2 regions of the Pseudoalteromonas sp. M8 genome follow, and region 1 is predicted to be linked to the other one. Evidence: riboswitches for the same ligand, from Rfam matches in the RefSeq annotation. Region 1 holds a riboswitch; the other holds the start of a gene.

Region 1 (4,219 bases):
GTTGAGGTTGGTGTTGGCAAAATTGATATTCAAGATCTTAATAACTCTGCTGATTTAGAGGTAGGCGTAGGAAAAATTAAAATTGAGACTACCACCACCGATTTCAAAAAAGTGTCTTTAGATTCAGGTGTTGGTAAAACGGCAATGTCAGGTTTTGGCAACGTAGAAACTTCCGAAAAGAGTATGGTTGGCTCGACAACAGACTATCGTGGTCAAGGCCAGTATTCCATCGATGCAGAAGTCGGAGTTGGAAATATTCGTTTAAGACGAGACTAAGTCTCCACACTTATTCAGTAATAGCGCCACTTTGCTATGCAGCACATCCGGTTGCAACGGCTTATACAAATGAGCCGTTGCGCCAAGTGCGTAGACCTTATCCAGATCCTCCGCATTGGTATTTGCGGTCACGACCAAAATAGGCACAGCTGGATCTAGCTTTCTCAAACGCTCAGTGGCTTCAAAGCCATCCATCACAGGCATATTCAAATCCATTAGCACGATATCAAACTTACCCACCTCATATACTTCAAGGGCACCTTCACCATGTTCGACATGCGCTACCAATTTTGCTATGGGCTGAAGCATTTTTTCAATCACGCGTGCATTTAGTAAATTATCTTCCACCAGTAAAATGCGAGCCGACACCTGCTCCATTGTATGAGCCGGTACCTGTTGATTGTCAATTTCAATAGGGACTCTCAGGATTGCTCTTGTACCGATTGGCTCCCTTGCACTAAAATCTAATCGTCCTCCAAGCGCTGAGGTGAGTAATTGGCAACGCTTCAGCCCTAACTGCGTGCCTTGAAAATGCTCGCTATGCACAGCTTCTCGTAACTGCTGATAGTCGAACCCAGGCCCAGTATCTTCAACGATAAATTCTAAATATGGTGTATCTTCATCTACAACCAAATCCGCAAATACTTGAATGCTGCCACGCTCAGTAAATTTAATTGCATTATTAACCAATTCACTGATCAACCAACCAACACGCTTACAATCACAATAACAAGCCACATCTAACTCATTACTCAATGCCAAATTAAAAGCGAGAGATTTTTTGTGTGCGGTAAGTTGAAAGGCAATACAGGCTGATTTTATTACTTCTCGCAATGCGACTTGATGATGCTCAATAACCACTTCTTGCTCGGAAAGGTTATTAAAGTCTTGAACAGAATAAAGTAATACATCCAATTGATTTGCTGCGCTTTTCACATGCTGTAATTGCTGCGTGTCTTTGCTCCTCAGATATTCATCTAAATACCCCTGAATGGCCTGCAATGGTGTTCTTAGCTCGTGACTAACGCGTGCTAAAAATCGTGATTTTGAGTGTAATGCATCGTCAGCAAGCTTTCTTGCCGCCTCTAATTTATCGAGTGCTTCAGCAATTTCTCGCGCCATTGGGCGAAATACAAGTTTCGCTTCTATAAACAGTAGCAACAGTCCAAGTAGCCAGATTAACAATTCTATTTTCCTCACCATCTCTGTTTTACTTCGCGCATGCTGCTCGAATAGTGAAACGGCATCATTCAGGTTTGGGAGTATATGCTGAGACGCAGTAAAGATTTGCTCCATTAATTGAGGAGTGGATTGCTGTAACCGAGACCTTGATAAAGTGACAAAAGTAGTACTTTGCAAATCCAACTGCACCGGCCCTTGGTAGTAAAGCGCTGCAAGCGTCTCATTCAGATAAATAGCCTCTCCACTACTTTCTGTTTTAGTTAAAAACTCATGATTACTTTCAAACTTATCAATGGCTTGACGTAGCGCTTCACTATCTCGTTGATTGTCTTGCGCACTATATAGCGCGATACGTTGGGACAACATCCGCTGCATACCCGCAATATTAATTACGTGTGCATCTAAGCTCTGCTGATACAGTAGATATTGCATAACCCCCATCGCCATCGACAACAATATAGCCATAGCAAGTAATGCCCCGATATAACGATTTTTAACTTTACTTATTAGCGACATATTTTTGTTTTTCATCTCATAGCATTGTCTCAGCTGCAATGTTAAGTGTAGTTAACAATCGCATTATTTACAGTCCGATGCTTGACACCTAGACGGCCAAAATGTTTCAATGCGCGTTCACCCTATTTAGATAGTTTGATGCCACGGCGTCAAATTGAGGGCTGGAAGAGGTGCGTTATTCAGGTAACTAAGTGAAGGAGAGCAAACTCCGTTGCAGCTTAGTGAGGGGAATATACGCCGAGAAATTGAGTTATTGTTTGCTAATACTCATTTCGGGCGACTGGGCTGAATCCCAGCGACTGTCACCAACATACTTGGTGGAGAGCTTCTGGTCTTAGAAAAATAAGGCCATTGGCTGCCTTATCCTTTTTAAGTCCATTGCTCTTCGAATTTTAACAGTTCGAAGTTTGGACACCCTCCTAACTCCGAACATGATTTAAGTTCGGTAGAGATGAAATCACAATTCAACTTATCTGACTATCCATTGTGGACGGCCTTAGTAACGCCTTTTGATGCTGAAAATCAGGTTGATTTTAACGCATTAACGACGCTGGTACGCGATCAAGAGCAAGCTCGTAACGGTATTCTTTTACTAGGCAGTACCGGCGAAGGCCTTGCGCTTACCCAACAAGAACAGCAACAAATCGTTGAGTTTGTTTGCCAGCTCGCCCCAAGCGTACCGCTCATGGTTGCCGTTGGCGGCAGTAATCTTGAGCAGCAAACACAATGGGTGCGCTTTTGTAATTCGCAGCCCATTCATGCGCTCTTACTTGGCTCACCAATCTACGCAAAGCCCGGCAAAGTTGGTCTGGCGCATTGGTTTAGTACGCTACTCGATGAGAGCCATAACCCTTGCATGCTCTACAATGTACCCGGTCGCAGTGCCGTTGCTATCGCCCCTGACCTACTCGGCGAACTAGCTTGCCACCCTAATCTGTGGGCACTAAAAGAAGCCAGTGGTGATATTGCCACCTTTGAAGCATTTCGTCAGGCAGCGCCTGATGTCGCCATCTATAGCGGCGACGATGGCCTTATGCCCTACTTTGCACAAGCAGGTGCAACGGGTCTGGTGTCTGTTGCAGCAAACGCATGGCCACAGCAAACCGCAGAATTTGTAAGGCGCTCGTTAAGCGGCACCTCTCCTAATTTATTTACCACTTGGTCAGAAGCTGCAAATAGCTTATTTGCAGTGGCAAATCCCATACCAGTCAAAGTGTTAATGCACTTGCAAGGGAAGCTCACAAGTCCAAACTTGCGCCCGCCACTGACACATTTGGAACTCACCCATACCGATGCGATCACTCGCGCGAACGAAACTATTTTATCTTGGAATTAAGGCAGTAAACATGAGCTGGTTAACCCTACTAAACGATTTAGAAAATGGCACAGTACGTGCGGCAACACAGGATGAGCAAGGCCATTGGCATGCTAACGTAGAAGTAAAACACGGGATCCTTGAGGCATTTAGAAATGGCGTAAATACAGAATTCCCAGGTGGATTTGTTGATAAAGACAACTTAGCACCACGCGGATTTGCTGCCCAAGATGGCGTTCGTATGGTTCCTGGCGGAAGCAGTGTAAGACGTGGCGCTTACGTCGCAGCGGGCACAATCATTATGCCACCGGCTTATGTCAACATTGGTGCCTATATTGATTCAGGTACTATGGTAGATAGTCATGCGTTGGTTGGTTCTTGCGCGCAAATTGGTAAAAATGTCCACCTTAGCGCAGCGGTGCAAGTGGGTGGTGTATTAGAACCAGTTGGAGCAAGCCCTGTTGTTGTTGAGGACGATGCCTTTATTGGTGCAGGCTGTGTATTGGTTGAAGGGGTTGTTGTTAAACGCGGTGCCGTATTAGCACCGGGTGTGCGCCTTTCAGCAAGTATTCCTGTCTATGACTGCGTGAACGAGCGCTTGCTTGACAAAGGTGAAGCCATCCCTGAAAACGCGATAGTGATCCCAGGCTCTCGTCCAGCCTCAAGTGAGTGGGCGCGCGAGCAAGGACTAAGTATGTCATGCGCACTTATCGTAAAATACCGTGATGAACAAAGTGATGCATCACTGGCGCTGGAAGAGGTTCTACGCTAATGACTTGGTTGAGCACGTCACAGCGAACCGCAGCTGAGGCATTGATCCAGCAACAAGATACGCCATTCTTTTGCTACGATTTAGATAAGCTAAGTGCACATGTTAAGCCCTTAGTTGATCAGCAAATCGTTAAGCTTTGGTATGCCGTAAAAGCGAAT
Region 2 (4,219 bases), 1.6 Mb from region 1:
TCATTATTTTTGTAGACGGCCGATTATACGTACTTCCGCTAAAAATGCGAGAGGTTCGAGCCGTGCCTCAGAAACTCGAGTTGGGCGTCTCTAGAAAGTCCATTTCTTCTTCTGTTGAATCGCGATTGAGTATTTCATTTCGATGGGGATAACGGCCAAATCTATCGATAATTTTTTTATGCGCGACTTCAAAATCATAATTGGGCAGGTCTCGAAAATAATGATCTGCGGCACGATGGATGATGCGACTTTCGCTATGCATCATAGGTAGGTATAGAAACATCAACTCAGTGTCGTTGAGCTGGCGGTGATAACCCTTTTCGATAGCGTGTTGGGTGAGGCTCAGCGCCAAAGGGTCACTGGCAAACGCCTCTGGAGTGTCTCTGAATATATTGCGTGAAAACTGATCTAAGATAATGATTTCGCACAGCGCGCCAAGTGGCGTCGCTCTCCAGCTCGAAAGTTCACCTTGGTGCGCCATTTGGTGCAAAATACCGAAGCGATTTTTTATGATGCGATCAAAGTCCGCAGACTTCTTCCACCAATCTGATTCAGTGCATTCAACAAACCAGAATTCGTAAACGTCTTTATAATTCATGATGGCACTCCTAGGGAAAAACAAACTTGAAGGTCAGCAGACCCTAACCGTCATAAACAAAGTGCCACCCATCGCTCAATAATGCAACTTTTTTATTAGTTACTGAAAAACAATAAATTCACTTACGCAACCTCTAGTAATTTAGCATGAATTGACTGCACGACCTGATCTGACTCCTGCTGCTCAACTAAAAAGCACAGATTGTGCTTGCTCGCACCATGGCATATCAATCGAATATTAAACTCTGACAACACATCCATCAGGTTAAGTTGGCACTTCTTCAACTGGATCTCAGAACCTATCATGGCCACCAAAGTAAGATTATTTTCAACGGTCACATGACAAAACTCGCCAAGTTCATCCAAACAAGCTTGTTCTAGCTCTGGTCGAGAAGCATTCGGCGCATTATCCAGCGTAAGTGCAACACTAATTTCCGAAGTCGTTACCAAGTCAACCGATATATTGTAATTGCTTAAAATGGTGAAGATACGAGCCAAAAAGCCGCTAGCAAGAAGCATTTCAGGGCTCTTTAACGTCAATAGTATTTGGTTTTTGCGTTGTGTCACTGCGCGAATGCCTGCTTGCGCCGTTTTCTCTTTTTCAATCCAAGTGCCACCCGCTTGCGGATCACGGCTTGAACCAACAAATACTGAAATACCTTTACGACTCGCTGGCAATATAGTTGCGGGATGTAACACCTTAGCACCAAATGTCGCCATTTCTGCCGCTTCATCAAAACTCAAACGAGGAATAGGTCTAGCCTTTACACACAAACGCGGATCGGTACTGAAAATACCAACGACATCGGTCCAAATATGCACACTTGACGCGTCAATTGCCTCTGCTAACAATGCAGCACTATAGTCAGAACCGCCACGACCAAGCGTAGTCGTCTGGCCGTATTGGTCACTACCAATAAACCCTTGCGTCACCTGCACTGTGTCGCCAAGTAGCGCGACCAAATTGGTTTGCGCAGCTTCACGCGTAGCTGCAATATTTGGATTCGCTTTTCCAAATTGATTATCTGTTTTAAGCACTTTACGCACATCAAAGCGCGACGCCTGAACCTGGTTATTACGTAGTATTTGGGTAAACAAATAAGAAGAAAAACGTTCGCCAAAGCTCAACATTTCATCGCATTGCTGTCTGCTAAGTGCAGGTAAACTCGCAAGGCTTTCAAATTCACTGAAAGTTTGCTTGTAACCCTCAGCAAGATCAGCATCCAAAGACACTTGGTCGATAATCGCTTGCTGTATGTTTTCAACCGCTGCAACAACCGCTTTGCGCCCGGCCTCATCTTCCTTTTGTTGGGTTAGCGTTACAAGGTGATTGGTTACGCCAGCACACGCACTCACAACGACCACTCGAACATTTGGGTTGTCACGAACAATGTGAGCACAACGAGACATAGCCTCAAAGTCAGCGACACTGGTACCGCCAAATTTGGCTACAACATACTGCGAATTCATTTTCTCTCCTCTCGACTGTTGGCACAGTCAAATTTTATAAGGAGAACTCGGCATGGGATTTCTAAAAAGACGAACGCTTGAAATGACCTTTGCCAGAAGCTCTCCACCAATACGGTGACAGTTCCGAGGATTCAGCCTCGTAAACCGAAGAATCGTTGCGACGAGCAACTTTTCTCCTCGGCGAATACTTCCCTCACTAGTGGTCATTGGTCTCGTCACCTCACACTAACTACCTAAGCATCGCGCCTCTTCTGTTTATTTTGCCTTTGTTAATCTGAATAAAAGCAAAATAAAAGCCCGCAATAAATGCGGGCGATGTGAGAAAATTATCTTTTAGCCGTCTAGGTGTCAAGTTATTTATGAAAAACTTATCCCAAAGCGCTAAAAAATTAAATCCATTGGTCTTAAATAAGCTGACCCGCGAAATACGCGCCACTATATCCAATGGTATATGCGATAAGCAGGTAGATACTCATTTTAAGATAGCTTGAGAAGGTTAACGCTTTAACCTTACTCATTGCAATGATCCCCGCTGCAGAACCAATGATGAGCATAGAGCCACCAACGCCAGTCGCATAAGTAAAGGTTAGCCATTGCGCTGGAGTCATCGTAATATCTGCTTTTAATAGCGCAGCCGTCAAAGGCACGTTATCTACCGCCGCACTCATTAAACCGACCAAGTAGTTTGCGTATTCCGGTGCAAGATGCAGATATAAATCGGTAAACTTAGACAGTACACCGACCTCTTTCAACGCGCCAACTAATAACAGCACACCCACAAAGAACAACAAGGTGTCGTATTCAATTTCACGGATATAGTCGATGATTTTCTTATTAACGTCTTTCTTGCGCATCAAGAATTGCGCCATTAAGAACATCAAAGACAAGCCAAATAAGAAAGTTAGCATCGGCGGTACATGGTATTGCACGCTTAAGAATAAAGTAGCAAAAATGGTTGATAAGAAGATGAGCGCAATGGTGATATCGGTCTTTTCAATTCTGCGTAATTCAGCCTTTTCAAAAATGATCTTATCATTCATGCCGATTGATAGCATCGCAGCTAAGATAAATACGCTAAAAATAGAAGGGGCAATTAGTAAAAGCAGATCAGGGATGGTTACTTTATCGGCCAAAAATATCATCAAGGTGGTTACATCACCGGTGATCAATGATACCCCACCGGAGTTAACACTGAAGATGATTAATGTCGCATATCTAATTAGCTTTTTCGGGTCTAATTTCAAAGACATGACCACAGCTAATGAAATAAGCGTCGCAGTAATATTATCCGAGATGGATGAAAATATGAATGCAAAAGCACCGACCAAAAACATTAGCTTGCGTTCGCTAATATGGGTTGGCATGATCCGGTGAACAATATTTTGGATAAACCCTTTTGAGTTCAAGTAGGCGACAAACGTCATGGCAGCCATTAAAAACAGCCAAAGCGTCGCGATTTCCAAAATGTTATGGTCTAGTTCAATTTGTACAATTTCTGGGCTTTGACCATGAATTGGAGAGATAAAGGCGATAATCCAACATAAAGTACCAAAAAAAAGCGTTGTTTTGGCCTTGTTTACGTGAATAATATCTTCTATAACGATGAGTATAAAAGCGATGGCGATCAGGGTTAGAATAATGGGCGTGACCATAATGCGCAAACAACCTGTAATTAAATATAACAAGGGGTGGGTTCGATTTCGGGGCGGATTCTAGCACCATCGCAGGCCCCATGCCACGTACAATAAACATTTTGTGACAATTTGATGAAGTGGTGATGAAACTTCTCTACTACACACTGGAAAGTTATGATCCCAGCAAAAAAATTATTAAATACGATAAATGAACACTGGAGCGTACTCGAGCTACTTTTTAAACGATTTAAGCTCGCAGATTTCAGTCTAAAAGATGTACAAAACATCCTAAAGCAGAAAAATTCTAGCTGGTCGAGTGAACGGATATATAAAGAAACCAATCGATTACTCCAACAAGAAATTATTATTCCTTTAGCTAAATCTTCACAGTTAGAAATCAACCGTGCAATCGCTGACTTCGCCAGCTTTCTTTTACAAGAAGAAAGCCTCGGTTTAGCGGAAGAGATCACGGTGCTGGTAAAAGACTTAGAAAGATTAGGTAATCGCATCGCACAAGC

Evidence for each region. Region 1 has a riboswitch for lysine ahead of dapA (4-hydroxy-tetrahydrodipicolinate synthase). Riboswitches for the same ligand answer to the same signal wherever they lie in the genome.
Region 2: it holds a riboswitch for lysine, as region 1 does, so the genes downstream of both, lysC (lysine-sensitive aspartokinase 3) here and dapA (4-hydroxy-tetrahydrodipicolinate synthase) in region 1, are expected to answer to the same signal.

What each region holds. Positions count from the first base shown of each region.
Region 1 covers NZ_CP047240.1:285,198-289,416, reverse strand. The annotation lists gene GSF13_RS06445 (hypothetical protein) at 1-276, shown strand, start outside; gene GSF13_RS06440 (response regulator) at 262-1,989, opposite strand; lysine riboswitch at 2,132-2,310, shown strand; gene dapA (4-hydroxy-tetrahydrodipicolinate synthase) at 2,426-3,310, shown strand; gene GSF13_RS06430 (2,3,4,5-tetrahydropyridine-2,6-dicarboxylate N-succinyltransferase) at 3,321-4,061, shown strand; gene GSF13_RS06425 (PLP-dependent decarboxylase) at 4,061-4,219, shown strand, end outside.
Region 2 covers NZ_CP047240.1:1,927,619-1,931,837, reverse strand. The annotation lists gene GSF13_RS13325 (DUF924 family protein) at 68-598, opposite strand; gene lysC (lysine-sensitive aspartokinase 3) at 721-2,067, opposite strand; lysine riboswitch at 2,156-2,326, opposite strand; gene nhaD (sodium:proton antiporter NhaD) at 2,472-3,719, opposite strand; gene GSF13_RS13310 (hypothetical protein) at 3,876-4,219, shown strand, end outside.